DNA from 3 places in the Streptomyces finlayi genome. Region 3 is predicted to be linked to each of the others. Evidence: riboswitches for the same ligand, from Rfam matches in the RefSeq annotation. Region 3 holds a riboswitch; each other region holds the start of a gene.
The links. A riboswitch is a leader RNA that binds a small molecule or an ion and turns the genes downstream of it on or off. The one in region 3 is predicted to bind cobalamin.
Positions count from the first base shown of each region.

Region 1 (9,658 bases), 2.0 Mb from region 3:
CGGTCAAGCGCTTCCAGGCCGCCTACGGGCTCACCGCGGACGGAGTCGCCGGCCCGGCCACCCAGTCCAAGCTGTACGCGCTCCAGGACGACGACTGCACCCCGGTCCACTTCACGTACCCCGAGCTCAACAACTGCAACAGCACCTGGGCGGGCGGTGCGGTCGCCGCAGGCACGGCCAAGGCCAACGCCCTGAGCTCGATGTGGAAGCTGGAGGCGCTCCGCCACGCGCTCGGTGACGCGTCCATCCGCGTGACCAGCGGCTTCCGGTCCTACTCCTGCAACTCGGCGGTCGGCGGCGCCTCGAACAGCCGCCATCTGTACGGTGACGCCGTCGACCTGGGCTCGGGACCGCACTCGCTGTGCACCATCGCCAAGCAGGCCCGCTACCACGGCTTCAACGGGATCCTCGGCCCGGGATACGCCGGCCACGGTGACCACGTCCACGTCAACCAGGGGCCCAACCGCTTCTGGTCGGCGTCGAGCTGCGGCATCTGAGCCGCGTACACCACCTGTCCAGCACCGCCGCCCCGTCCGGGAAGTCCGGGCGGGGCGGCGCGCGTCCTGGGCTCAGGCCACCCCGGTCGTCGCCGACGGGCCGCGGAAGGTCCGGCGGTAGGCGTGCGGAGTGATGTCCAGCGAGCGTACGAACTGGTGGCGGAGCGCCGCCGCGGTGCCGAAGCCGGTCCGGTCCGCGATGGCCTCCATGGTCTCGTCGGAGCCTTCCAGCAAGTGCTGCGCCAGCAGCACCCGTTGGCGCAGCAGCCAGCGGTACGGAGTGGTCCCCGTCTCCTGCTGGAAGCGGCGCGCGAAGGTGCGCGGTGACATGTGGGCCAGACCGGCGAGCTGTTCGACGGTCATCTCCTGGCCGATGTGGCGCTCCATCCAGGCGAGCGTGTCACCGACGGTGTCGCACGCGGCCCGGGGCAGCGGGCGCTCGATGTACTGCGCCTGCCCGCCGTCGCGGTGCGGCGGCACGACCAACGACGGCCCGGCGCCACACGGCCGGTCACGGCCGCCCGGCGCCCCTCCAACGGATCGTGGGCCAGGGTTCACGGCATTAGAAGTCGTCGTCGAACCCGACCGAGCCCTCCACGGCCACCTGGTACGCGGACGGCCGGCGCTCGAAGAAGTTCGTCAGCTCCTGGACGCCCTGGAGCTCCATGAACGAGAACGGGTTCTCCGAGCCGTACAGCGGGGCGAAGCCCAGGCGGGTGAGGCGCTGGTCGGCGACGCACTCCAGGTACTGGCGCATCGACTCGGTGTTCATCCCGGGCAGGCCCTCACCACACAGGTCCCGGCCGAACTGCAGCTCCGCCTCGACGGCCTCCTTCAGCATGTCGGTGACCTGCTGCTGGAGGGCGTCGTCGAAGAGCTCCGGCTCCTCCTTGCGGACGGTGTCCACGACCTCGAACGCGAAGTTCATGTGCATCGTCTCGTCACGGAAGACCCAGTTGGTTCCCGTGGCGAGGCCGTGCAGCAGACCGCGGGAGCGGAACCAGTACACGTACGCGAAGGCCCCGTAGAAGAACAGCCCCTCGATGCAGGCCGCGAAGCAGATCAGGTTCAGCAGGAAGCGACGCCGGTCGGCCTGTGTCTCCAGCCGGTCCAGCTTCTCGACCTCGTTGATCCACTTGAAGCAGAACCGCGCCTTCTCCCGGATCGAGGGAATCTCCTCGACCGCGTCGAACGCCGCCGCGCGGTCGTCCGGGTCGGGCAGATAGGTGTCGAGCAGCGTCAGATAGAACTGGACGTGCACGGCCTCCTCGAAGAGCTGCCGGGACAGGTACAGCCGCGCCTCGGGCGAGTTGATGTGCTTGTACAGCGTCAGCACGAGGTTGTTGGAGACGATCGAGTCACCCGTCGCGAAGAAGGCGACGAGCCGGCCGATCATGTGCTGCTCGCCGGGCGACAGCTTCGCGAGGTCCGCCACGTCCGAGTGGAGGTCGACCTCCTCCACCGTCCAGGTGTTCTTGATCGCGTCGCGGTAGCGCTCGTAGAAGTCCGGGTACCGCATGGGCCGCAGGGTCAGTTCGAAACCCGGGTCGAGCAGGTTCTTGGTCGCGTCGGAACTCATCACTGACAGGCCTCGCAGGACTCGGGGTTTTCCAGGGAGCAGGCGATCGCGTCCGCGTCGGGCGCGGCCGTCTGGGCGGGGACGGGGGCGGCGGACGCCGCGCGGGCGATCCGGGTGGCCGGGCGCGAGCGCAGGTAGTACGTCGTCTTCAGCCCCTGCTTCCAGGCGTACGCGTACATCGAGGAGAGCTTGCCGATCGTCGGCGTCTCCAGGAACAGGTTCAGCGACTGACTCTGGTCGAGGAACGGCGTACGGGCCGCCGCCATGTCGATCAGTCCGCGCTGCGGGATCTCCCACGCCGTGCGGTACAGCGCCCGCACGTCCTCGGGGATCCACGCGAAGCCCTGCACGGAACCGCTGGCCTCGCGCAGCGCCTCACGGGTCCGCGCGTCCCACACGCCGAGCTTCTTCAGCTCGGCGACGAGGTAGGCGTTGACCTGGAGGAACTCACCGCTGAGCGTCTCGCGCTTGAAGAGGTTGGAGACCTGCGGCTCGATGCACTCGTACACCCCGGCGATCGAGGCGATCGTCGCCGTCGGCGCGATGGCCAGCAGCAGGGAGTTACGCATCCCGGTCGTCGCGATCCGGGCGCGCAGTGCGTTCCAGCGCTCCGGCCAGTGCAGCGCGGTGGCGTAGTGGTCGGGGTGCAGGACACCGCGGGCGGTGCGTGTCTGCGACCAGGCGGGAAGGGGCCCGGAGCGCTCGGCGAGGTCGCAGGACGCCTCGTACGCGGCGAGCATGATCCGCTCGGAGATCTTCGTGGACAGCGCCCGCGCCTCGGGGGAGTCGAACGGCAGCCGCAGCTGGAAGAAGACGTCCTGGAGCCCCATCGCGCCCAGGCCCACCGGGCGCCAGCGGGCGTTGGACCGGCCGGCCTCCTCGGTCGGGTAGAAGTTGATGTCGACGACCCGGTCGAGGAAGGTCACGGCGGTGCGGACCGTGGCGTCCAGGCGCTCCCAGTCGATGTCGCCGTCGGCCACGAACGCGCCGAGGTTGACCGAACCGAGGTTGCAGACGGCCGTCTCGCCGTCGTCCGTGACTTCGAGGATCTCGGTGCACAGGTTCGACGAGTGGACCACGCGGCCCGGCTCGGCGGTCTGGTTGGCCGTGCGGTTGGAGGCGTCCTTGAACGTCATCCAGCCCTGACCGGTCTGCGCGAGCGTACGCATCATGCGGCCGTAGAGGTCCCGGGCCGGCATCGTCTTGCGGGCCAGCCCCGCCGCCTCGGCGGCGCGGTACGCCGCGTCGAAGTCGTCGCCCCACAGGTCGACCAGCTCGGGCACGTCGGCGGGCGAGAACAGCGACCACGGGCCGTCCGCGTCGACCCGGCGCATGAACTCGTCCGGAATCCAGTGCGCCAGGTTGAGGTTGTGCGTACGCCGCTGGTCCTCGCCCGTGTTGTCGCGCAGCTCCAGGAACTCCTCGATGTCCGCGTGCCAGGTCTCCAGGTAGACGGCGGCCGCGCCCTTGCGGCGGCCTCCCTGGTTGACGGCGGCGACCGAGGCGTCCAGCGTCTTGAGGAACGGCACGATGCCGTTGGAGTGCCCGTTGGTGCCGCGGATCAGCGAACCGCGGGCGCGGATACGGGAGTACGAGAGGCCGATGCCGCCCGCGTGCTTGGAGAGCCTGGCCACCTGGTGGTAGCGGTCGTAGATCGAGTCGAGCTCGTCCAGCGGCGAGTCCAGCAGATAGCAGGAGGACATCTGCGGGTGCCGGGTGCCGGAGTTGAAGAGCGTGGGGGAGGAGGGGAGGTAGTCGAGCCGGCTCATCAGGCCGTACAGCGCGGCGACCTCGTCCAGCGCCTCCGGTGAGTCGTCCTCGGCGAGGCCGGACGCGACGCGCAGCATGAAGTGCTGCGGGGTCTCGATCACCTCTCGGGTCAGCGGGTGGCGCAGCAGATAGCGGCTGTAGAGGGTCCGCAGCCCGAAGTAGCCGAACCGGTCGTCGGCGCCGCCCACGAGCGAGGCGCCGACCAGGGCGTCGAGCCGGGAGGCGTGGACCCGGACGAACTGTGCGGTGCGGTCCGCGATCAGTCCCTCGCGGTGCCCGACGGCGACCGAGGCCGAGAAGGAGAGCGCGCCCTGGCCTGCCGCCTCGTCCGCGATGGTGCGGGTGAGGAGGCGTGCGGCGAGCCGGGAGTAGGCGGGGTCCTCGGAGATCAGGCCGGCGGCGGCCTCGGTGGCCAGCGAGCACAGCTCGGCCTCGTCCGACCGGGCGTTGCGGCCGCGCAGTGCGGCGGCGGCGACGCGTCCGGGGTCGGTGTCGGGCAGATCCGCCGTCAGTTCGGTGAGGGTCCGCAGGAGTACGGTCCCGGGGGCGTCCGTGGACTCGGCGGTTCCGGTGTTTCCGGCGGACTCTGCTGCTGAAACCGGATCGGCTGGCGCGATGGTCACGCGGTGCTCTCCCTCGCTCGGCTCCGGCCAGGCGGGGAACGGGGGCAGCCGGGCAGCGTGGGGCCCGGAGGCGGCAGCACTGCGTGCGGCGTCCACCGGCCCATCCACGAGGCCCGGACGTCTGTGCGCCCGGTTCGGTCGAGCCGGGCGCGCTGTCGACAGGTCTTCGGACTTCGGATGTGCAAAAGCACACCGATCACACCGTTGCGGGACAGTTCCGGATTCACACCGGATTCCCCTGCGGCGACAGCGAGCATGAGCATACATGTGGGGGCTCCTTGCCGAAGCAGCCCCCACATCTTGTGTCGCGTGGTGAAGGTACCGGAAAGCGCGACGGGCCGCCGCGCCTCCCTCAGGGAAGGCGCGGCGGCCCGTGCACGAGTCCGGCCGGCGTGTCAGTGACCGCCCGGTGCGCCCACCGTCGCGGGCGGGAGCACCTTCTCGACGCCCGGGTCACCCGCGTCCGCCGTGTAGTCGGACGGTGAGGTCTCGTCGATTCCGGCCGGGGCCTTCAGCGCGTTGAGCACGAAGGTCAGCACGACCACGACCACGAGGTTGAGGACGAAGGCGGTGAGACCGATGTAACCGATCTCGCCGATGCCCGGGATCTCCTTCGAGGAGCCGCCGAAGTGCTTCTGGGTCGGGCTGGCCACACCGTACGCGGCGACCGTCCCGTACAGCATGCCGACCGCCCAGCCCGCGATCAGGGCCCAGCGGTGGAACCACCGGGTGAAGAGGCCGCCGACCAGCGCGGGCATCGTCTGGAGGATCCAGATCCCGCCGAGCAGCTGGAAGTTGATCGCGACCGTCTTGTCCATGGTGAGGACGAAGGCGAGCGCGCCGACCTTCACCAGGAGCGAGACCATCTTGGAGACCTTGGTCTCCTGCGCCGGGGTGGCGTCCGGTTTCAGGAAGTCCTTGTAGATGTTGCGGGTGAAGAGGTTCGCCGCGGCGATCGACATGATGGCCGCCGGGACCAGCGCGCCGATGCCGATCGCGGCGAAGGCGACGCCCGCGAACCAGCCGGGGAACATGTTCTCGAACAGCTGGGGGATGGCCAACTGCGGGTTGTCCACCGTGACCCCGGCCGCGATCGCCATGAAGCCGAGCAGCGCCAGCAGGCCCAGCATCAGCGAGTACAGCGGCAGGATCGTGGTGTTGCGGCGGATCACGTCACGGCTGCGACTGGAGAGCGTCGCCGTGATCGAGTGCGGATACATGAAGAGCGCGAGCGCTGAACCCAGCGCCAGGGTGGCGTAACCCCACTGACCCATATCGGTCGGGACGAGCGCGCCGCGCGGTTTTCCGGTGGCCTCGTTCGTCTGCGAGAACGCCTCGCTCGCCTTGGCGAAGATGTCGTCGAAGCCGCCCAGCTTGATCGGGATGTAGATGATCGCCACGGCGATCACCAGGTAGATCAGCCCGTCCTTGACGAACGCGATCAGCGCGGGCGCGCGCAGGCCCGAGGAGTAGGTGTACGCGGCGAGCACCGCGAACGCGATCAGCAGCGGCAGGTCCTTGACGAACCAGTGCGTGGTCTCCCCGCCGCCGACGCCCATCACGTCCAGCACGGCCTGGATACCGACGAGCTGGAGCGCGATGTACGGCATCGTGGCGAGGATGCCGGTGAGGGCGACCGCGAGCGAGAGCCCCTTCGAGCCGAAGCGGCCCCGGACGAAGTCCGAGGTGGTGACGTAGCCGTGCTTGTGCGACACCGACCACAGGCGCGGCAGGAAGGTGAAGATCAGCGGGTAGACGAGGATCGTGTAGGGGACGGCGAAGAAGCCGGCCGCGCCCGCCGCGTAGATCGCCGCGGGGACGGCGACGAAGGTGTACGCCGTGTAGAGGTCCCCGCCGAGCAGGAACCAGGTGACCCAGGTGCCGAACGACCGTCCACCCAGGCCCCATTCGTCCAGGCTGTTCTCGTTCTCGGCCTTCCGCCAGCGGGCGGCCATGAAGCCGATGACCGTGACGGCCACGAAGAAGAAGATGAATACGGCCAGTGCCACGCCGTTCACGCCGTCCTTCATGCTGACGCACCTCCCTTGCGGGCGCGCTGGTCACGCTGCCACAGCACGTACGCGACCATCGTCAGCGCGGTCGAGACGAAGACCCAGAGCATTTGGTACCAGTAGAAGAACGGGATTCCGATGAAGGTCGGATCGACCTTCGCGTACGAGTCCACCCACAGCATCGCCACGAACGGTGCGATGAGACACAGGGCGATAACCACCCGCACGGGTGTGATCGTTGGTCGTTTTCCGGTGTTGTCTTCGGGCATGTGGTGCTCCGTCCCCTCGCTCGTCACCTGGCGTAATGCGCACGCAATCTAGGCGAGCGGTCCGTCCAGCGTCATCCCCTGTCCGCATTGCGGTAGTGCAACGGTGACGTCTCGGCGATACCCGCGCCCGGTGGGACTCACGAGAGAAAGGACGGACTGGTTCACGCCAGCTGTCCGCGCCGGCGCAGCGAACGGCCCCCGTGGGGAAATGACTCCACGGAGGCCGTTCGTCGTGCGGTCCTGGCAGGCCGGGGCGGCAGGACTCAGTCCGTGGGCCGCTTCAGGCGGGCCACGAACTTGTAGCGGTCGCCGCGGTACACCGAGCGCACCCACTCCACCGGTTCGCCGTTCCCGTCGATCGAGTGACGGGACAGCATCAGCATCGGCAGACCGACGTCCGTACCCAGCAGCCCCGCCTCGCGCGGGGTGGCGAGCGAGGTCTCGATCGTCTCCTCGGCCTCGGCCAGCCGGACGTCGTACACCTCGGCGAGCGCGGTGTAGAGCGAGGTGTACTTCACCAGTGAACGGCGCAGCGCGGGAAAGCGTTTGGCCGAAAGGTGGGTGGTCTCGATCGCCATCGGCTCACCGCTGGCGAGGCGCAGCCGCTCGATCCGCAGCACCCGGCCGCCCGTGGTGATGTCGAGCAGGCCGGCGAGCGCGTCGTCGGCCGTGATGTATCCGATGTCCAGCAACTGGGATGTGGGTTCCAGTCCCTGGGCGCGCATGTCCTCGGTGTACGAGGTCAGCTGGAGCGCCTGGGAGACCTTCGGCTTGGCGACGAAGGTTCCCTTGCCCTGGATGCGCTCCAGCCGCCCCTCGACGACCAGTTCCTGGAGCGCCTGGCGCACCGTGGTGCGCGAGGTGTCGAACTCGGCGGCCAGGGTCCGTTCCGGCGGCACGGGGGTGCCGGGCGGAAGTGTCTCGGTCATGTCGAGCAGATGGCGCTTGAGCCGGTAGTACTTCGGTACGCGTGCCGTACGCGTACCCGCACCGGTCTCGTTCCCCGTACTGCCCCCGTCGGCATCCATGGCCCGCCTTCCCGACTGCTGCGTTGCTGCCGTCACCGGCTCCTCCGTCTATAGCGGCTCACATGGTGGCACGGTCCGGTCACGGGTCGTCGCCCTCCCCTAGGTGTCGGTCCGATAACGGACGCGAGTGCACTTCTTATACACCCTTGACACCCCTAAAGGTCTAGGCCAAGCTCCCGGTACTGGTCTAAACCATTAAAGACCAAGTCCCAGCCCCACAGGCAGTACTCGTCGTACGTTTCCGCGGTGGGCGGGGGTTGCTGGTATCCCTGAGGAGGGTGTGGCATGAAGCGCAAGCTCATAGCGGCGGTCGGCGTCGCGGCGATGATGTCCGGTATTGCGGCGTGTGGCGGGGACAGCGGCAACGCTTCGAAGGACCCGAAGGACCGCTCCGAAGAACTGACCGTCTGGCTGATGGTCGACGCGCAGAGCACCTGGCCGGAACTGGTCAAGGACGTCAACGCGCAGTTCAAGAAGAAGTACCCGAAGGTCAAGGTCAACGTCCAGTACCAGCAGTGGGCGGACAAGGCCAAGAAGCTCGACACCGCCCTCGGCGGCGACAAGTTCCCGGACGTCGTCGAACTCGGCAACACCGAGACGATGCAGTACATCCTGAACGGCGCACTCGCCGAGATCGACCCCAAGAAGTACGACAACTCGGATACCTGGATCAAGGGTCTGAAGGACACCTGCACCTTCGAGGGCAAGCAGTTCTGCGTGCCCTACTACGCCGGTGCGCGTGTGGCGATCTACAACAAGGACATGTTCAAGGCCGGCACGGGCAGCGACGCGCTCCCGCAGACCGAGGCCGAACTGCTCACCGCCCTCGACAAGGTCTCGGCCGAGTACACCAAGAAGGACAAGCGCTTCTCGTCCCTCTACCTGCCGGGCCGTTACTGGTACGCGGCCATGTCCTACGTCGCGGCGTACGGCGGCTCCATCGCCGAGTACGACGAGGGTGCGAAGGAGTGGAAGGGCAACCTCTCCTCCGCCGAGTCCCAGAAGGGCATCGAGCACTTCGTCAACCTGGTGAAGAAGTACAACAAGGCCGACATCACCAAGGACGAGCAGGACCACGCCAACGTCATGGCCAACGAGAAGACGGCCCTGATCTACGGCAACGGCTGGGAGGCCGGCTCCGTCACCGACGGTGCCAACAACGGCAACCCGAAGCTCGAGGGCAAGATCGCCCCGGCCGGTATGCCCGGCCCGGAGGGCAAGGCGCTCCCGTCCTTCATCGGTGGCTCGGACCTCGCCATCACCGCGAAGTCCGAGGTCACGGACCTCGGCCAGGAGTGGGTCTCGCTCTTCACCAGTGAGAAGTCGATGGAGGTGCTCGCCTCCAAGAACATCCTGCCCAACAACGAGAAGCAGCTCGAGCCGCTGAAGGCGAAGCCGGAGACGGCCGCTGTCGCCAACGCCGTGCCGGACGCCTGGTTCACGCCGATCGCGCCGGGCTGGACGTCCATCGAGAAGGACGAGGTCCTGGAGAACATGCTCCTGGCGATCCTCAAGGGCACCTCGGTGGCCGACGCGGCCAAGAAGGCCGACGACGAGATCAACGCGCTGATCAACAAGTAGCACCCCAGGGCCATCGGCTCTCCAGGCGGGGGCCCGGCACGCACCGGGCCCCCGCTTCCTTTCGCAGACGTATGCCGTGATCTCCGGGTGCAGCCCCCGGAATCCCGATGGAAGGTCAGCCACGTGACTGCCGCCGACACCAAGGCCGCCGGGCCGCCTCCGGTACCCGTACCACGTGGTCCGGAAGTAACCGGGCCGTCGTCCCCCGCGAAGGACGCCAAGCCGCGCGCCAGGAGGCAGCGGAAGAAAGGTGAACTCCTTCCGTACCTCCTGATCCTGCCGGCGATCCTCGCGATCGC
Region 1 covers NZ_CP045702.1:2,393,452-2,403,109, reverse strand. The annotation lists gene F0344_RS10825 (D-Ala-D-Ala carboxypeptidase family metallohydrolase) at 1-497, shown strand, start outside; partial or broken gene F0344_RS10820 (helix-turn-helix domain-containing protein) at 570-983, opposite strand; gene F0344_RS10815 (ribonucleotide-diphosphate reductase subunit beta) at 1,060-2,076, opposite strand; gene F0344_RS10810 (ribonucleoside-diphosphate reductase subunit alpha) at 2,076-4,469, opposite strand; cobalamin riboswitch at 4,610-4,732, opposite strand; gene mctP (monocarboxylate uptake permease MctP) at 4,865-6,499, opposite strand; gene F0344_RS10800 (DUF3311 domain-containing protein) at 6,496-6,750, opposite strand; gene F0344_RS10795 (GntR family transcriptional regulator) at 7,014-7,778, opposite strand; gene F0344_RS10790 (sugar ABC transporter substrate-binding protein) at 8,064-9,359, shown strand; gene F0344_RS10785 (carbohydrate ABC transporter permease) at 9,483-9,658, shown strand, end outside.
Region 1: another riboswitch for cobalamin. It lies ahead of F0344_RS10810 (ribonucleoside-diphosphate reductase subunit alpha); the one in region 3 lies ahead of F0344_RS01930 (CbtB domain-containing protein).

Region 2 (9,658 bases), 6.0 Mb from region 3:
GGCACACGGCGCGGGCGGCGACGAACGGGTGCCGCAGGTCGGCCTGACCGCGGCGGCCGCGATGGTGGGCCACAGCCTCATGGACGGCATCGCGCTCGGCGCCGCGTTCCAGGTCGGCGGCGGCATGGGAGCGGCCGTCGCGCTCGCCGTCATCACCCATGACTTCGCCGACGGATTCAACACGTACACGCTCACCAGGCTCTACGGGAACGCCCGCCGCAAGGCGCTGCTCATGCTCTTCGCGGACGCGCTGGCTCCGATCGTGGGCGCGGCGACGACACTGCTGTTCACCCTTCCGGAGGAACTGCTCGGCTGCTATCTCGGCTTCTTCGGCGGCGCCCTGCTCTACCTCGCCGCCGCCGAGATCCTGCCCGAGGCGCACCACACCCACCCGGCCCGCTCGACCCTGCTGTGCACGGTCGCCGGGGTGGGCTTCATCTGGCTGGTCGTGGGCGTCGCCGAGTGAGTGCGGCGCCACCGGACGGACTGCGGCACCCGCACTCATCCGTTCATCTCCCGCACTTCTCCCCGCAACTGATCCCGCAACTGATCCCGCAACTCATCCCCGGCACTTCTCCACGAAGCGCCAGGCCACACCCGGCGACGCCGCCCAGTGGGTGTGCAGATAGCTCGCGTGCACGCCCCCCTGCACGAACCCCTCCAGCCGCCGCTCCGGCTGATGCATGCCCCAGGCCGGTGTGGGCCCGGCACCGGGCTCCAGCACCGTCCGGTGGAACTCGTGGCCGCGCATCCGGCTACCCGCCACCGCCAGCACACTGTCGGACACCGCCACCGCCTGCCGGTAGCCGAGTGTCAGCCGCTCCGACATCCGGGCCTCCGCGTCCAGCACCCCGCACATCGGGCGGCCGTCGAGCTCGCGCGCCAGATACAGGAGACCGGCGCACTCGGCGGCCACGGGGCCGCCGCTCCGGGCCAGTTCCGTCACCGCGAGCCGCAGCGGCTCGTTCGCCGACAGTTCCGGCGCGTACATCTCGGGGAAACCGCCGCCTATGACGAGCCCCGACGTGCCCGGGGGGAGCTTCTCGTCGCGCAGCGGGTCGAAGACGACGACGTCGGCGCCCGCCGCCGTGAGCAGCTCGGCGTGTTCGGCGTACGCGAACGTGAACGCCGCTCCGCCCGCCACGGCCACCACGGGCCGCGCACCAGCCACGGCCACCACGGGCCGCGCACCCGTCACCGGTTCCTGATCGTCGGCCGGCTGCGGCTCCCAGACCTCGTCCGGCAGCGGCGGCGCCGTCCTGGCCAGCGCCATCAGGGCGTCCAGATCGCAGCCGGCCCGGACCCGGTCGGCCATCGCCCGTACCGCGTCGAGCGCGTCCGTGGTCCGCTCGGCCACCGGGACGAGACCGAGGTGGCGCGACGGTGTCGCCATCTGCGCGGCCCGCCGCAGCACGCCGAGCACCGGGAGGCCCGACTCGTCGAGCGCCTCGCGCAGCAACGCCTCGTGCCGGTCGGACGCCACCTTGTTCAGGATCACCCCGCCGATACGCACCCGCGGGTCCCAGGACGCGAAACCGTGCACCAGCGCCGCCACCGAACGCGACTGCGAGGAGGCGTCGACCACGAGCACCACGGGCGCCCGGAGCAGCTTGGACACCTGGGCGGTCGATGCCAGCTCGCCCTGCCCCGAAGCGCCGTCGTACAGCCCCATGACGCCCTCGATCACCGCGAGGTCGCAGCCGCTCGCCCCATGGGCGAACAGCGGGGCGATCAGCTCGGGACCGCACATGTACGCGTCGAGATTGCGCCCCGGGCGTCCGGTCGCCAGCGCGTGGTACCCGGGGTCGATGTAGTCCGGTCCCACCTTGTGCGGGGACACGGCGAGCCCGCGGCCCGCGAAGGCCGCCATCAGCCCCGTGGCCACGGTGGTCTTGCCGCTGCCCGACGCCGGGGCGGCGATGACCAGGCGGGGAACGCTCACCACTCGATGCCCCTCTGGCCCTTCTGACCGGCGTCCATCGGGTGCTTGACCTTCGACATGTCGGTCACCAGATCGGCGGCCTCGATCAGTTCGTCCGGAGCGTTGCGCCCCGTGATCACCACATGCTGCGTCCCGGGACGGTCACGCATCACCTGGACGACCTCGTCGGTGTCGATCCAGCCCCAGCGCATCGGGTAGGCGAACTCGTCGAGGACGTACAGCTTGTACGTCTCGGCGGCCAGATCGCGCTTGACCTGCTCCCAGCCCTCGCGGGCCTTCTCCTCGTTGTCGAGCTGGTTGTCCCGCTGGACCCAGGACCAGCCCTCACCCATCTTGTGCCAGTCGACGGTGCCGCCCTCGCCGCTCGCACCGAGCACCTTGAGGGCGTTCTCCTCGCCGACCTTCCACTTCGCGGACTTCACGAACTGGAACACCCCGATCGGCCAGCCCTGGTTCCAGGCGCGCAGCGCGAGACCGAAGGCCGCCGTCGACTTCCCCTTGCCGACGCCCGTGTGGACGAACAGCAGCGGCCGGTTGCGCCGCTGACGGGTGGTGAGACCGTCGTCCGGCACCGATGTCGGCTGTCCCTGTGGCATTAAGCGGCCCTCCCGGCTGCGGATACGTCTTTCACGAGCCCGACGATGGTGTCGGCCCGCAGTTCGTCGAGCGTGACGGCGCTGCCGCCCAGATCCCTGGCGAGCTGTGCGGCGAGCCCGAGCCGCACGATCCCCGACTCGCAGTCCACGACGACGGACGCGGTCCCCTCGGCGGCGTGCAGCCGCCCCGCCCGCGCCGCGAGCGCCAGCGGGTCGGGGCCCCCCGTCGCCCGCCCGTCCGTCACCACGAGCAGCAACGGCCGCCGCGAGGGGTCACGCAGCCGCTCCACCCGCAGCACGTCATGGGCCTTCAGCAGCCCGGCGGCCAGCGGGGTTCGCCCGCCGGTCGGCAGCGACTCCAGCCGCGCGGCCGCCGCGTCCACGGACGATGTCGGCGGCAGCACCACCTCGGCGTCCTTGCCCCGGAAGGTGATCAGTCCGACCTTGTCGCGCCGCTGGTAGGCGTCCAGCAGCAGCGACATCACGGCGCCCTTCACGGCGCTCATCCGCTGCCGGGCCGCCATCGACCCGGATGCGTCCACGACGAACAGCACGAGGTTTCCCTCGCGTCCCTCCCGCGTCGCCTGCCGCAGATCGTCGCGCCGGACCACGAGCCCCCGCCCTGTCCGGCCCCTGGCCCGCTGATGCGGAGCTGCCGCCTGCACGGTCGCCGCCAGGTGCAGCTTCGTCAGCGCCCCTTGCGGCCGTCGCGACCCGGTCGTACGGCCGTGCTCGGTACGCGCCCGGGAGCGCCGTCCCGCCGCTCCCTCGCCGAGTCCCGGCACGCTCAGCATCTTCGTACGGAACGGCTCGGCAGCCCGTACCGGCTGCTGCTCCCCGCCACCGGACGGCCGCCCCTGCCCGGGCGCGTCGCCACCGCTCTCCGGCTGCTGATCCGGCGTGTCGGCTCCGGCGGGACCCTCGGGCCCATCGCTCTGCGGGGGCACCCCTCCGCCTCCGCCGCCGTCCGGGCCGTCCGGGCCGCTGTCGTCCCCATCCCCATCCCCATCCGGTGCGGCGTCCCGGAGGGTGTCGTCCAGCTTGTCCTCGTCGAGCCCCGGCGCGTCGAACGGATTGCGCCGGCGCCGGTGGGGCAGCGCGAGCAGCGCCGCCTGGCGCACGTCCTCGGCGAGCACCTCCCCGCGCCCGGCCCAGGCGGCCAGAGCGGTGGCGGTGCGCGCCATGACGATGTCGGCACGCATCCCGTCCACCTCGAAGGCGGCACAGGTCGCCGCGATCTGCCGCAACACACCGTCGCCGAGGACGACATGGGGCAGCAGGGCACGCGCGGCGGCGATCCGCCCGCGCAACTCCCCTTCCTCGTCCGCCCATCGGGCGGCGAAGCCGGCAGGGTCGTCGTCGTAGGCCAGCCTGCGCCGTACGACCTCGACCCGCAGATCGGTGTCGCGGGAGGCCGCGACCTCCACGGTGAGTCCGAACCGGTCCAGCAACTGCGGCCGCAGTTCGCCCTCTTCGGGGTTCATCGTCCCGACGAGCAGGAAACGCGCCGCGTGCCGTACGGACACGCCCTCGCGCTCGACGTACGAGGCGCCCATGGCGGCCGCGTCGAGCAGCAGGTCCACGAGGTGGTCGTGGAGCAGGTTGACCTCGTCGACGTACAGGATGCCGCGGTGCGCGTCGGCGAGGAGCCCCGGCTCGAACGCCTTCACGCCCTCGGAGAGCGCCCGCTCGATGTCAAGCGCCCCGACGAGCCGGTCCTCCGAGGCGCCGACGGGCAGTTCGACGGTCCGGGCCGCCCGCGACACACCCGCCGCGGTCCCGGTCTCATGGGGCCCATCGGGACACGCCGGGTCCGGTGCGACGGGGTCACACGAGAACCGGCACCCCAGCACGACGGCGACCTCGGGCATGAGCGCCGCGAGCGCGCGCACAGCGGTGGACTTGGCAGTCCCCTTCTCCCCGCGCACGAGGACGCCGCCGACGGCAGGACTGACGGCGTTGAGCAGGAGCCCGAGCCGCAGATCGTCCTGTCCGACGATGGCGGTGAAGGGATAGGGCGTACTCACAGGGCCTCCTCAGTCGCATGCACATCTGTTTCCATGACCGAGCGCCCGGCTTCATCAGCCCCGCGCCCGGCTTCATCAGCCCCGCGCCCGGTTTCATCAGCCCCGCGCTTGGCTTCAACAGGCCCGCGCCCGCCCCCATCAGGCCCGCGTCCGGCTCCATCCAGCCGCCCCCCGGCCCCACCGAGCCTGTCCGGCGATTGAGGACCGGGGTCCGGGGCAGAGCCCCGGTTACGGGAAGGGGCGGGTAGGGGAAGGCCCGCCGCAGGCGCACTCCCCGGCCCCGCACTCGCACGCCCCGCACCAACCTCCGCAACCCCCACCGGCGCCCCCGGCGGCACGAACGGCAGCCCCCTCGGCGCCCCGCCCTCGATCAACCGCCACAAGGCATCCGTATCCGCGTGCTCCTCCACGAGATCCCCCAGCCGGTCCAGCTGCTCCTCCCGCAGCGCCTCGAAGCTCGTGTCCGGCGCGGCCACGAACCGCCGCCCCGCTGCCCGGGCGACCTCAGCCAGGAACCGCCGCCGGAACCCGTCGCTCTCCAGCGAGCCGTGCCAGTGCGTCCCCCACACCGAGCCGACCCGGCAGCCGTCCAGGAACGGCTCACCGCCCCGCACATCGGCGACCCCGTGATGGATCTCGTACCCCTCGACCGGTTCACCGAGTGCCGTTCCGACCGGCCGCGCCAGCGTCTTCTCCCGGTCGAACCGGATCCGGACCGGCAGCAGCCCCAGCCCGTCGACCCGCCCGGCCCGCGACTCCACCTCGTCCTCGATGTGCTCACCGAGCACCTGGAACCCGCCGCAGATGCCGAGTACCGGCCGCCCCTCGGCGGCCCGCCGCACCAGCGCGTCCGCCAGTCCGCGCTCGCGGAGCCAGGCCAGGGCCTTCACCGTGCCGCGCGTGCCCGGCACGATCACCAGGTCCGCGTCGGCCAGTTCCTCGGCCCGGTCCACGAACCGCACCACGACCCCCGGCTCGGCGGCGAGCGCGTCCACATCGGTGAAGTTCGACATCAGCGGTACGGCGCACACCGCCACCCGCAGGACCTCCTCTCCGTGCGGGGCGCTGACCGCGGACTCCCGTACGGCGCCGCGCAACGACACGCGCAGGCCGTCCTCCTCGTCGATGCCCAGCCCGTGGGTGAACGGCAGCACTCCGTACGTCCGCCGGCCCGTGAGCTCGTACAGCATGTCGAGCCCCGGCTCCAGCAACGAGACGTCGCCCCGGAACTTGTTCACGAGATACCCGGCGACCAGCGCCTGGTCCTCGGCGCTCAGCAGGGCCGTCGTACCGAAGAACGAGGCGAAGACGCCCCCGCGGTCGATGTCCCCGACCACCAGCACGGGGAAGCGCGCGGCCCGTGCGATGCCCATGTTCACGATGTCCGTACGCCGCAGGTTGATCTCGGCCGGACTGCCCGCCCCCTCGCAGATCACGGCGTCATACGTGCCCCGAAGCTGCTCCAGACAGTCCACGACGGTCCCCAGCAGAGACTCCTGCCGCCCTCCGTGGTAGCCGCGCGCACTCATCTCGCCGACGGGCTTGCCCATCAGGACGACCTGGCTGGACCGGTCGCTGCCGGGCTTGAGCAGCACCGGGTTCATCAGCGCGGTCGGCTCCACCCGGGCGGCCTGCGCCTGCATGGCCTGGGCGCGGCCGATCTCCGCACCCTCGCGGGTGACGAACGAGTTGAGCGACATGTTCTGCGCCTTGAACGGCGCGACCTTCACCCCCTGCCGCACCAGCCACCGGCAGATTCCCGCCGTGACGACGCTCTTGCCCGCGTCCGACGTGGTTCCCGCGACCAGCAGTCCGCCGCTCATGTCCGTCTCCGTCCCGCGATCAGCCGGCCGGCCACACAGACGCCGAGGGCCAGCGCACTCACCCGGCGCGACAGCCGCACCGCACGTTCGATGTCCGCGGTCTCCACCGCGCGCCCGGCCGCCCCGTTGAGTACCGGCCGGTGCTCGACCCGGCCGCCGTACGCGAGGGTTCCGCCGAGCCGTACGCCGAGCGCGCCCGCGAACGACGCCTCGACCGGCCCAGCGTTGGGGCTCGGGTGCTTGCCCGCGTCGGCGCGCCAGGCCCGCACCGCGTCCCGCGGGCGGCCTCCGGCGGCGACCGCGAGTACGGCGGTGAGCCGGGCCCCGGGCCAGCCCGCGAGGTCGTCGAGGCGGGCCGAGGCCCAGCCGTACCGGCGGTAGCGGGGCGACGTGTGCCCGACCATGGCGTCGAGGGTGTTGACGGCCCGGAAGCCGACGAAGCCCGGTACTCCGCCCAGGGCGCCCCAGACGAGGGCGCCGACGACGGCGTCCGAGGTGTTCTCGGCGACGGATTCGACGACGGCCCGCGCGATCTGAGGCCCGTCGAGCGCCTGCGGATCGCGTCCGCACAGATGCGGCAGCCGTTCGCGGGCGGTGCCGAGGTCCCCGGCGGCGAGTGCGCCGCCGATGGCACGTGCCTCGCGGCCCAGAGAGGTGCCGCCGATGACGGACCAGGTGGCGGCGGCGGTCAGCGCGACGGCCACGGCGGGCCGGTCGCGGACGGTACGGGCGGCGAGCGCGGCGGCGCCCGCGGCGCCTCCGGCGCAGACCAGCGTGTGGAGCGCGCCCCACCCGCGGTGGTCGTGCCACAGTCGGCTCTCGACCTCTGCGGCGGCCGTCCCGAACGCGGCGACGGGGTGCCCCCGACGGGGATCACCCAGGAGCAGATCGCCGATCAGGCCGGCCGTGGCGCCGTACGCGAAGATGCGGTCGGCACGCATGGCTCAGCCCGCCGATGCACGGGACGTTCTGGAAGGTGACACAGGATCGGGCGCACGGCGGCCGGGCATGACGTATGTCCTCACTCAGGGTCCGCGCCCTGGTTCGACGTGACCGGCGACGAGAGTCTCCTGGCTTCCGGATCCGCAGTTCCCCCCGGCCTTCCAGTCCGCGGACGGACCGTGACTTCCGGTGTGGGGGGAGTGCTCCCCGGTGACAGTGGCGGGACCGCGCCGGATTCGCACCGGCTTCCTCTTCTGTCGCCGTAAACGGCACGGGCAGTCCACCACGCTGTGCGAACGCCCGTCAACTCGCCGTTGACCTGCGGAGCTGCACGCAGATCAACGGCGAGGGGACACCTGCGGCCGCGTGCGTCGCGGCCGTTCCGTCAGACGACGATCAGGTAGATCCCGTAGCTGACTGCCGCGGCGCAGAGGCCGAAGCAGAGGTACGCGCCGGTGCGGGCCAGGGCGAGCGAGCCGCCCGAGCTGCCGGCCGAGGCCGTCGCCGCCTGCTTGGACAGGCCGACGATGCCGAGGGTGAAGAGACCGACGAGCGCCACGGTGACCACGAGGCTGACGCCGAAGACGGAGGCAAGAGCTGCCCAGTCGATTTTCATGGTGGTAGTTCCTGCCCTTTAGACCGTGGCCGGGCGGGCCGGGTCGGCGGTGGTTCCGGCCGGGGCCGGGATGGTGGACTTGATCTCCATGGCCGCGGTGCCGGTAGGAGGAGTCGTCACGGCCGCCATGGCCGTCGTGACGACTCCCGCGGGCTCGGGCTCCGGGGTGTCCGTGACGTTGGTGTGGTCGACCGGCTGGCGGCGCGACACCAGCCAGATGGCACCGGAGCCCGCGACGAGCACGACGGCGACGACGGCGACGCCCCAGCCGCCCTGCTTCGTCAGGAGCTCGGCGCCCGCGCCGATCAGACCGGCGGCCGGCAGGGTCAGGCCCCAGGCGATGAACATCCGGGTGGCGGTGGACCAGCGGACCACGCCGCCCTTGCGTCCGAGACCCGCGCCCATGACGGCGCCGGAGCAGGACTGGGTGGTGGAGAGGGAGAAGCCGAGGTGCGAGGAGGCCAGGATGACCGTGGCCGCACTGGTCTGGGCGGCGAAGCCCTGCGGCGGCTTGAGCTCGGTGAGGCCGCTGCCCATGGTGCGGATGATGCGCCAGCCGCCGAGGTAGGTACCCAGGGCGATGGCGACACCCGCGGAGACGATGACCCAGACCGGCGGGTTGGAGCCGGGGGCCAGGACACCGCCGGTGACCAGGGCCAGCGTGATGATGCCCATGGTCTTCTGCGCGTCGTTCGTGCCGTGGGCGAGGGAGACGAGCCCGGCCGAGGCGATCTGGCCGGCCCGGTAGCCCTTGGCGGTCGACTTCAGCTGCGCCTCGTCGGTGACCTTCCGGTTGATCCGGTACGTCAGCCGCGTGGCCAGCAGAGCTGCGAGACCGGCGACGAGCGGGGCGGCGACGGCGGGGAGCAGGACCTTGGTGACGACGGTGCCGCCGTCGATCGAGGACCATCCGGCCGACATGACCGCGGCGCCGATGAGACCGCCGAAGAGGGCGTGCGAGGAGCTGGAGGGCAGACCCACCAGCCAGGTCAGCAGATTCCACAGGATGGCGCCGACGAGGGCCGCGAAGATGACCTCGGTTCTGAGGCCGTCCTCGTTGATGATCCCGCCGGAGATCGTTTTCGCGACCTCCACCGACAGGAACGCGCCGATCAGGTTGAGGACGGCGGACATGGCCACCGCTGTCTTGGGCTTCAGAGCGCCGGTCGAGATGGTGGTGGCCATCGCGTTGGCGGTGTCATGGAAACCGTTCGTGAAATCGAACACGAGAGCTGTCACGATCACAATCGCAAGCAGCAGTGTGATGTGTTCCATTTACCCAGGCAATCGCTCGACGTCAGTGGCTCGTGGACCCTAGGCAACCTGGATGAACGGAAGGTGAACTGAGAAGGGCGCTGTGGTGACCCCAACCGGAGTGCCGGTGCTCCGGTTCCGCGGGGGGAGGGCGGCGCAGCCCGTCCGGCGCCTGGAGGAAGTCGTTCCGTATCGGGCGTCAGGGGGGCATTTCGGCCACTCTTCAGCCCCGAGGAGATCCTGGTCACCCGAGCCGCGCTCCCGCCGCCCTCTCATAGGATTTCCGCATGAGCGATCAGCAGCGGGAAGCGGTCCGGCGGACCTGGGACGGCGTGGTCGCGACGGCCCGCAGGACGGCGGCCGACGGCCTCGTCGTCGGGACCTCCGGCAATGTGTCGGCCAGGGCCGGGGACATCGTCCTGGTCACCCCCAGCGGCGTGCCCTACGACCGGCTCCGC
Region 2 covers NZ_CP045702.1:6,335,826-6,345,483, forward strand. The annotation lists gene F0344_RS28970 (ZIP family metal transporter) at 1-466, shown strand, start outside; gene F0344_RS28975 (cobyrinate a,c-diamide synthase) at 560-1,945, opposite strand; gene cobO (cob(I)yrinic acid a,c-diamide adenosyltransferase) at 1,939-2,538, opposite strand; gene F0344_RS28985 (putative cobaltochelatase) at 2,538-4,565, opposite strand; gene F0344_RS28990 (cobyric acid synthase) at 4,562-6,388, opposite strand; gene F0344_RS28995 (cobalamin biosynthesis protein) at 6,385-7,329, opposite strand; cobalamin riboswitch at 7,431-7,622, opposite strand; gene F0344_RS29000 (hypothetical protein) at 7,716-7,946, opposite strand; gene F0344_RS29005 (inorganic phosphate transporter) at 7,965-9,221, opposite strand; gene F0344_RS29010 (class II aldolase/adducin family protein) at 9,488-9,658, shown strand, end outside.
Region 2: another riboswitch for cobalamin. It lies ahead of F0344_RS28995 (cobalamin biosynthesis protein); the one in region 3 lies ahead of F0344_RS01930 (CbtB domain-containing protein).

Region 3 (9,658 bases):
GGGCCGGGCCCGCATGATCGTGGACCTGGACCGGAACATCCTCCTCGGCGTGACCTTCGTCGGCCCCGGCATCGGCGAACTGCTCCATTCCGCCACCGTCGCGGTAGCGGGCGAGGTCCCGATCGACCGCCTGTGGCACGCGGTCCCGGCCTACCCGACCATCAGCGAGGTGTGGCTGCGACTGCTGGAGACGTACCGGGGCTGAGCCGACCGGACGGGTGTTGTGGTGGCGGACCGGGCGGGAGGACGTCACTCGAATGCCGCCCGGGCACATGCGCGGTTGCGTCCGGCCCAACGCCCCTGCCTGAGCGGCCATTTGACCGCTTTCGTGTCCGGCGGACGCCTCGACCCTTTGCTGGGGTGGAGAACGCCGCCGCGGCCCTCGCCCTCGAGGGAATGCAGGTCGCAGGACGGATCCCGGAGATCCACACGGACTTCACCGTTGTCCGGTCGGACGACATCGGCAGGGTCAAGACGTCCATGAGTGTCCTGCAGATCGCCGGCAACTGGCTGCCGGTTCCGACGGTCGTCCCGGTGGCCGGCGGCGTCCTCCTCTCGCAGCGGCGCCGCACGGCTCTGGTCGCCGGCGCCCTGGCGGTGGCCGCCACGACTGGGCGGCTCGGCATCGGGCTGCACGTGTTCCGCGCGATCTACCTCGACGCGCTGCCTGCCGGGGGCGCCCCGGGAGCCGCCGGAGCGGTCTACGACGCCCTGACGCACCTGCTGCGCACCAAGGGGTGAGGGGTGGGCGGTGACGGCGACGGGCTAAGGCAACAGGGCCATCTCCCGTGCGTTCTTGATGGCAGTGGCGATGCGGCGCTGCTGCTGCGCACTGATACGCGTGACTCGGCGGCTGCGGATCTTGCCCCGGTCGGAGATGAACGTGCGCAGCAGTTCGGTGTCCTTGTAGTCGATGTACGTGATCTTGGCGGAGTCGAGCGGGTTCGGGCGGGGCCTGACGGGCCTGCGGGGGTCCGGGCGGCGCGGCATCAGTTCTCCTCGGGAGTGTGCGGGCGATTCGGGGTGGTCAGTGGACCGGGTCGAGAAGCGAGTCGAAAGCGGGACGCAGGCTGCGCCACGCCTCGCGTCCCGGCCCGTACTCGTCGTCCGTGAGCAGGCAGGAGTCCAGCAACGTGGTGAGACCGTCGCGGTCGAGCCCGGGGGACACGAAGACCAGGTGCTGGCAGCAGTCGCCGTGCACCGGGTGCCAGTCCAGGGCGGCGGCGGCCTGCCGGAAGGGCGGCACCATGTCCCAGGCGGCGTCCGGCAGCGACGCGAGCCACGGGCCCGTGTTCTCGACGCAGAGTGCGCCGCCGGCGGCCTCCCAGGACAGGAGGGTGTCGGGCCGGTCCGCGAGCCAGAAGCGGCCCCGGCTGCGGGCGGCCGCGCAGCTCAGATCCTCCAGCGCCGCGTACAGACGCTCGGGGTGGAAGGGCCGGTGCCTGCGCCAGACGAGGGTGCTCACCCCTGCCTCGTCGGCGTCCTGGGGGAGGAGTGCGCAGGCGGGATGCTGGGCGGCACCGGCCGCTTCCACATCGAACCCGGCCATCGCGAGCGCCGTCAGCGCGTCCGATCCGGCCGCCGCCTGCCGGGCCAAGGGGTGGAGCTGCCTGATCAGCGCCCGGTCCTCGTCGTCCGCCTCCCGGCCCTGCCCGCCTCCTTCATCCGTTCCGCCCTCCGTGCTGTCGACGAGGGCGATGACGGACGCGTACTCCAACTGGCGGGCCCAGGTGTCTCCGACGGTCCGCTGATCGGTTGCCGCCGCGGCGAGCCCCGCTTCCGCGAGATCGTCCCCGTTGACGAGGTAGGGCTGTACGAGAGCCGGATCGACCGCGGTGATGACGCTCTTCACTTCGGCCCAGTCCTGCCCGTGGGCAGCGATCACCTCGGCCATGGCCTTCGGTTCGACCGAATCCCAGAGTTCGAGGACAGCGAGCGCGGTGAGTCCGCCGGCCGCGAGCCGCTCCACTTCCGGGATCAGATCCTCACGCAGCGCGCAGCAGGCGCAGTCGTTGACGAGAGGCGCGTCGCCGCTGGACAACTCGCCCGAGGAGTCACGCAGTGTCCGGTGCACGGTCCCCGTGCCGGCCGTCGTCAGATCGTGGTGCAGCGCGACACTGTGGGGAACGTTCTTGAGCAGTCCCTCCACCACCTCGCGGCGGGCGTCGGAGTGCAGCCCGCAGACGATGACGACGGGCAACTTCTGATCGTCCCCCATCACCTGCCCTCACGGCTCCCGTAGCGGCGCTCGAACCGCTCCACGCGCCCTGCCGTGTCCAGCACTCGGGCCGTACCGGTGTAGAAGGGATGACTCGCGGAGGAGATCTCCACATCGACGACGGGATAGGTGTTGCCGTCCTCCCACTCGACGGTGCGCTCGCTGGTGAGCGTGGAGCGGGTGAGGAAGGCGAAGTCGGCGGCCTTGTCGCGGAAGACGACGGGGCCGTAGGCGGGGTGGATTCCGGGCTGCATGGTGATGTCCTTCGTGTCCGGGGAGAGGGTCAACGTTCTTCGCGGAAGTCCACGTGGCGGCGGACGAGCGGGTCGAATTTGCGCAGCACGAGCCGGTCGGGGTCGTTCCGCCGGTTCTTACGGGTGACGTAGGTGTAGCCCGTGCCGGCGGTGGAGCGGAGCTTGATGATCGGGCGTACTTCGTTGCGAGCCATGGCGACACTATATGGCAATGATTACCATGTTCAAAAACGGCTCCGGTGCTCCCGGTCGGGCGCGCTTGGGTGGCTGCTCACCTTCCGCGCGTCCGGCCAAGGAAGATTTGTGAGATTTGGTGCATTTCTGGCTGAAGGGGTATGCGGAGAGGTATGAGCACTGCGAATCCCGACCCGGACCCGCGCAATGTCCCCGACCCCGACCCGCGAAATACCCCCGGCCTGGAACCCGGCGGGGGTGTTCCCGTCGGCGATACGCCCCCGGCGGAAAGCAGCATGTCGGGGGCGGGGCCGTGGAACGAGCCACCCAGGGGATGGGCGAAGGGGCCGCTCTTCGCCATCCTCGCCCTCGCGGTGGTGGTGGCGGCCTTCTTCCTCGTCTACGCCATCCTTATATGACCGGCGTGCGCCACCGCGCGGGTCGTCCGCCGCATCGGCGGCTGGGCGGCTCTACCGCTCGAGGGGCGTAGGTGGCGGGAGGCCTCCGTCGGCCGGCATGGCCGCGGCGGAAGAGCGTCTGTGACAGGCGCGGCGAAGCAGCGGCATGAATGCGCCGCGGCCGGGGGCGTGCGCGCGACCGCGATGACAGCTGCCCGCCGCAACAGCGCCTGTGATCAGAGGACCTGGCCGCACTTCAGGTTCCAGCGCCCCTCGCGGCCGCTGAGTTCGGTGAGTGCCAAGGGGGCCACGTCGAGGCGCCAGAACCCGGCCGCCGCCAGGCCGAGCCCGTGGACGACCGCAGCGCGTACGACGGCGGGCTCGACGATGGCGAGCACGCGGCCGCTGCCCTCCTCCAGGCCGTCGAGCCAGCTGCCGACACGGGCGGACAGGTCCAGCAGCGACTCGCCACCGTGCGGGGCGGCGGTTGGGTCGGTGAGCCATGCCGCCACGGCCTCGGCTTCGCCGTCGCTCACGTCGGACAGTCGCTTCCCACGCCAGCGGCCCATGTCCCAGTCGGCAAGGGCGGGTTCGGGCGTGGGGTGAACGTCGAGCGCGTCAGCGGTCCGCAGACAGCGTTCGGAGGTACCGCTCACCCATAGATCCGCCTCCGGTACACGGTCCGCCGCGGCACGCGCGCGCCGCACTCCGGCCTCGTCGAGGGGCGCGTCTCCCTCGAACCGGGCCTCGCGCAAGGCCGCGTTCATCGCGGGCGCGATCAGCATCACCCGTACCGTCACGTAGCTTCTTCCACTCCCTCAACCGTGGGCCCGTCCGGGGCGCGGCACAGTCCCTCCGCGGCCCCGCTCTCGTCCTGATTGCACCATGGCGGTCCTCGGCCGTGAGCGGTATGGTCACGATCACCATGACGACGGTGTGACGGAAGCCGGTGAGAATCCGGCACGGTCGCGCCACTGTGAACCCGTACCCGTACGGGAAGTCAGACCCGGCACTGTCGTCTCAGGCACCACGATCGGGACGCGTGTTCCCACAGGAGGTTCTGCCATGGCACAGTCCGCTGCCCCCACGGCCGGCGTACCCGCCATCACCCCCGTCTCGCTGAAGGCCCTCGCCCCGTGGGCGGTCTTCTTCGGCATGCTCATGCTCGTCCTGCTGTACTTCGTCGGCGCCGAGCAGGGCGCCATCTCGGTCATCGCCGGTGAGGGCGTCCATGAGTGGGTTCACGACGGCCGGCATCTGCTCGGCTTCCCCTGCCACTGAGAAACCGATACGCAGGGGACAATCTCGTGAACTCCATATCTGTCAGAGCTGTACTCATCCGCGGGATGCTCGCGGGACTCGTCGCGGGTCTGCTCGCTCTCTGCGTCGCCTACTTCCTCGGCGAGTCCCAAGTGGACGCAGCCATCGCGCTGGAAGCGGCTCATCACCATGACCACGGCGGCGGCGAGGAACTCGTCAGCCGGACCATGCAGGCCACCGGCGGACTCGCCACCGGCGTCCTGGTGTTCGGCGTCGCGGTCGGCGGCATTGCCGCACTCGTCTTCTGCTACGCGCTCGGCCGTATAGGCGCCTTCGGCCCCCGGGCCACGGCCGCCTTCGTCGCCGGTGCCGCACTGCTGACGGTGTACGTCGTGCCGTTCCTGAAGTACCCGGCCAACCCGCCGGCTGTCGGTGATCCCGGCACCATCGGACAGCGCACCGCGCTCTTCTTCCTGATGGTCGCGCTGAGCGTGCTGCTGGCTCTCGGAGCCGTCGTCCTCGGTAGACGGCTCGCACCCCGTCTGGGCAACTGGAACGCGTCCATTGCCGCGTTCGCCGGCTTCGTTCTTCTCATCGGCCTCGCCTACGTCTTCCTGCCCTCGTTCAACGAGGTCGGCAAGGACTTCCCGGCCACGCTGCTCTGGCAGTTCCGGCTGTCCACTCTCGCCATCCAGGCGACGCTGTGGATCGGCTACGGCGTGGTCTTCGGATACCTGGCCGAACGCCTGCTGGAGCCGAAGCCGGACAACTCCCGTGCGGGCACCGGACCGGCGTCCCGGACGGCGGTTTCGCCGACCTGACGGTGGCGGTGCGTGGGACAGGCCGGCCGGGTCCCCACGACACTCCCACTGATCCAACCGGCCCACTACGCGACCCGCCAGGCTCTGCCCGGCGGGTCGCACTGTTGCGGCCGGTCCTCGCCAGGTTATGAGCCCTATGTCCGCCGTGGATCTCGTGCCTCAGGTGCATCAAGTGCTTCTTGTGGGGCGTCGCCGGTCAACTCGACGCGATAGTGATGCAGTTGATCATCCACCCCGACGAGTCGCATACCGGCCGCCGTCATGACGCGGTGTGATCCGATGTTGTCGAGGTCCGCGTCGCCCTTCGCTGAGGTGACGCCCTGCGAGCGGGCGAATTCCAGCAGGGCGCGCAGGGCTTCGGATGCGTACCCCTTCCCTCGGGCCGTGGGGGCCAGGCCGTAGCCGATGGTCACCTGGCCACGTTCGTCCGGTGCACCGTGAAAGCCCGCCCCGCCGATCACCTGCTCGTCCTCGCGCCGAATGATCGCGAAGGATCCGAACGGCCGGGGGTCACCGACCGTTTCGCAGGTGTTGAGGTAGCGCCTCGCGGCGGCTTTCTCGCCGTCGGACGGGTATCCGGGGGTCCATCGAAGGTTGCCGCCGGGTTCCCCCGCCGCCAGGTCCGCAACCTCGGCAGGACTCATCAGGTGGAGGGTGAGGCGTGTTGTCGCAAGGTCATCCATGGCAGCGGGAGTATCACGGCGCGAGGGCCTGGCGCACGTGAATATGCCCGGCCGGGAGGTCGGCACAGCTCAATGGTGTCGCTACGGAGTGGTCGCCGATGGTGACTCGACGGGCGCGGCGGCTCCGTCCGTCGCGGTTCCCTCCACCGCTGCCACCTTGAGGGCCCTGCTGCGGCAGTCCCACGGCGCTGGGCTCAGTACGGCGGAGGTGGCCTTGATGACGGAGTGGCTCGATCGTGTTTCCCATACGCAGAGCGGCCCGGAGCCGAAGCCCCGGGCCTGACCGGCGCCCCCGAGAAGCACCATCCTGCCTCGGGGATGCCTCCGCTATGGCGCGTCCGGCCCGAAGTCACCGGTCAGGGCCGCGGCCATCCGGAGGTGGGGCCGGGCTTCCGCGTGGCGTCCCTGGCGCTCCAGGGTGCGGCCCAGCATCAGCTGCGCGTAGTCCTCCACGGGGTCACGCTCCAGTACGGCGCGCAGCTCCGTCTCAGCCTTTCCGAGTCGTGCCGAGTGGTAGTACGCACGGGCCAGCAGCAGCCGCGGAGCGACCTGCTCCGGCACCTCATCGACCAGTCCGCCCAGGATGCGGGCGGCGGTGAGGTACTCCTTCGCATCGAAGAACATCTGCGCCCGGTCCCAGCGATCGGCTGCTGCGCCGAACTCGTAGTACGTCTCGTTCACTGGTCCTCCTCGGCCGGGCCGTCGACGGATCCGGTCCGCCGTCGCCGCGGTGATCCATTCAGCTGCTTCAACCCAGCATAATGATTGAATATTCCACTAAACTTTCGGCGTGGGGACCGGCGCTCCCGGGCCCGACGGGAATAGGTTGAGCGCCATGAGCAATCTCGATCGCCAGGCCACACCCTCGGTCTGCGGAGGACGGGGCTTCGTCGTCGCCGAGCCGGTGCGCGAACTACTCGCCCCGCGTCATGTCCAGTTGGGCGAATCCACCGAGGTCCGCAGACTGCTGCCGAATCTGGGCCGGAGGATGGTCGGTGCCTGGGCCTTCGTGGATCATTACGGCCCCGACGATATCGCCGACGAACCCGGGATGCAGGTGCCGCCGCATCCGCACACGGGTCTGCAGACGGTCAGCTGGCTGCACGAGGGTGAAGTCCTGCACCGCGACAGCGTGGGCAGCCTCCGTACGATCCACCCCCGTGAGCTGGGTCTGATGACCTCGGGCAGGGCGATCAGTCACTCCGAGGAGAGTCCGAAGCCGCACGCCCGACACCTCCACGGTGCCCAGCTCTGGGTGGCCCTGCCCGATGCCCATCGGAACGTCGAGCCGTACTTCCAGCACCACTCCGACCTCCCCACGGTCATCACGCCCGGCCTTGTCGCCACCGTGATCCTGGGAGAACTCGACGGCGCCCGCTCGCCCGGCACCACCTACACCCCGATCGTCGGCGCCGACCTCGCCCTGACGGGCGGCGCCGAGGTCCGCGTACCACTCGACCCCGACTTCGAGTACGCGGTTCTGTCGATGTCGGGAGAGGCGGAGGTCGACGGCGTACCCGTACTCCCCGGCTCGATGCTCTACCTCGGCTGCGGCCGCACCGAACTCCCCCTGCGGGCACTCTCCGACGCGGGCCTCATGCTGCTGGGCGGTGAGCCGTTCGAAGAGGAGATCGTGATGTGGTGGAACTTCATCGGGCGGTCCCATGAGGATATTGCACAGGCGCGTACGGACTGGATGGCCAGTGCTCGGTTCGGGGAAGTGCATGGCTACGACGGAGGCCGGCTCCCCGCGCCCGAACTGCCGCCTGTGGCGCTGAAACCGCGGGGAAGGGTGCGCTGAGCTGCACTGATGTGGCCGCGTCCGGGCGCGCTCCTGGTCGCTGCAGCTCGGTCCCATGCTCAGAAGCGGAATCGGTCCAGCGCTTCTCCGGAAGCTTCCGCCGCACGTGCCCGGGATTCCAAAGCGTGGTCGTGTGCGAGCAGCTTTAGTAGACCTGATGCTGACCCAATGCTGACTTTGCTGACGGAGTGTCAGGCGCTGTCGCGGCATGGTCTAGCTGGTCTGCTGTCTGTGATGAGCGGACTGGGCACCTGGGGCTGGGGCTTTTCCTGACTCGTGGCAGTTGAGCGAACGCGGGGTGCTTGCGCATGGCCCACCAGGGGCCGGGATCTCACCTAGGCGGAACAGGGTGTTGTGGTGATCCCACAATGCTGCCCCGTTTGAAAGCCGGGGACATAGGCCGTGACGGGGCGGTAGCTAAGTCGCTACCCATGCCGCCCAACGCGTCGTTGGTGATGTCAGAGTGAGGTGGATTCGTGGTCTGCCGTGGCGCAGATTCCTACTGGACTGACCAGGAGGATGGGCTGACGTGCCACCAGTTCGTTGACTCTGCACCGCGAGTGTTTCGGACCTTCGTGTTCGGTCTGCATGGATTCGTCCAGGCCGACCTCGTTGTACCGGTGGATCACGTCATGAAGTTGTCTACCCGACCACCATCGCGCCGAGCTGCCGGTCGCCGCCCTGCGGATGGCGGCCGGGCGTGGGGGCCTGGAGCACGGTTGCATCATGCATACGGATCGCGGCAGCGAATACACGAGTGACGAATTCCGCACCGAAATAGGCAAGTTGCGCATGCGGCAGTCGATGGGACGCGTCGGCTCTTGTTACGATAATGTCGCCGCGGAAAGCTGGTTCGCCATCCTGAAAGCGGAGATCGGGACGAGCATGTGGGAGACCCGCGAGGCTGCCCGGGCCGACGTATTCCGCTACGTCGAGGTCGAGTACAACCGCAGCCGGCTCCGTCGGCATCCCGAGTACGGGTACGTCACCCCACTCGAAACGAGATCCTTGCTCAGGCAGAACCTCGCCCCGGCAGCGTAAACACCCGCTGTCCAGTTCGCGGGGGGAACTTCAGCGCGCCGTACCGCCCCGTAGGCGGCTGACGGAGCTTTGCGGCAGACGCTGGCGGTTTCCGGTCCCACATGGCACAGGTTGTAGATCGTGTCTTGTGCTGTTCACGATGGTCTAGGTAATGCACGTAGGTGCAGGTCACGCCGCTGTGATCCAGGAGCGTCCGCGGTGTTGGTGAGAGCGATGTGAGAGATGCGTACCCCCGTCGGTAGGTGCCGATGGGGGTTCTGCGTGTCACGGCAGGTCTCTCCGCGGGGCGAAGCCCATACCCACTACAGCGAAGCGACCGCCTGGTCGCACCACGCCCAACCTCATGCCGCTTGACCTCAAACGACATGGGGTGTCTGAAACGACGCAAACCGGCCGCTACGAAACTCGGGGCAGCTCAGTCGGAGGGTGTGGGCGTCCATCCACTCCAGGGAACGGACCTCCCGTCGGCAGTCGTCCGCGAAGAGGGTCGGTGATCCCCGACGCGAGGTCGAGGAGGACCATCTCGCCCTCTAAGAGTGCGGTACGTGACCTTCCGTCCGGCTTGTCATCGCTCGATGGTGTGACGTTGGGGCATCGCTGCCGGTCAGGCGTTCGGGGTTCGCTTGGGTTGTGGCATGAGCATGCGCAAGCCGTACCCGAGCGATCTCACCGATGAGCAGTGGGAGCTCGTCGAACCCGTGATCACGGCGTGGAAGGCCTGGCATCCGTCGGTCAGCGGGCATCAGGGGAAGTACGCGATGCGGGAGATCGTGAACGCGATCCTCTACCAGAACCGCACGGGATGTCAGTGGGAGTTCCTGCCCCACGACATGCCCCCGCCCGGAGCGGTGAAGTACTACTTCTACCTCTGGCGCGACGAGGGCACTGACCAGGACCTTCACGACCTGCTGCGCTGGCAGCTGCGGGAGAAGCGGAAGCGATTAGCCGACCCGAGCCTGGTGGTCCTGGACACGCAGAGCATCCACGTGGCCGTCGGCGTCCCGGCCA
Region 3 covers NZ_CP045702.1:385,570-395,227, reverse strand. The annotation lists gene F0344_RS01970 (dihydrolipoyl dehydrogenase family protein) at 1-205, shown strand, start outside; gene F0344_RS01965 (hypothetical protein) at 361-741, shown strand; gene rpsR (30S ribosomal protein S18) at 766-990, opposite strand; gene F0344_RS01955 (CobW family GTP-binding protein) at 1,028-2,218, opposite strand; gene F0344_RS01950 (type B 50S ribosomal protein L31) at 2,218-2,472, opposite strand; gene rpmG (50S ribosomal protein L33) at 2,502-2,666, opposite strand; gene F0344_RS01940 (DUF6480 family protein) at 2,820-3,065, shown strand; gene F0344_RS01935 (histidine phosphatase family protein) at 3,281-3,844, opposite strand; adenosylcobalamin (AdoCbl) riboswitch at 3,959-4,106, shown strand; gene F0344_RS01930 (CbtB domain-containing protein) at 4,110-4,325, shown strand; gene F0344_RS01925 (CbtA family protein) at 4,352-5,125, shown strand; gene F0344_RS01920 (GNAT family N-acetyltransferase) at 5,260-5,808, opposite strand; gene F0344_RS01915 (tetratricopeptide repeat protein) at 6,136-6,489, opposite strand; gene F0344_RS01910 (pirin family protein) at 6,644-7,609, shown strand; gene F0344_RS01905 (transposase) at 8,297-8,650, shown strand; gene F0344_RS01900 (IS5 family transposase) at 9,286-9,658, shown strand, end outside.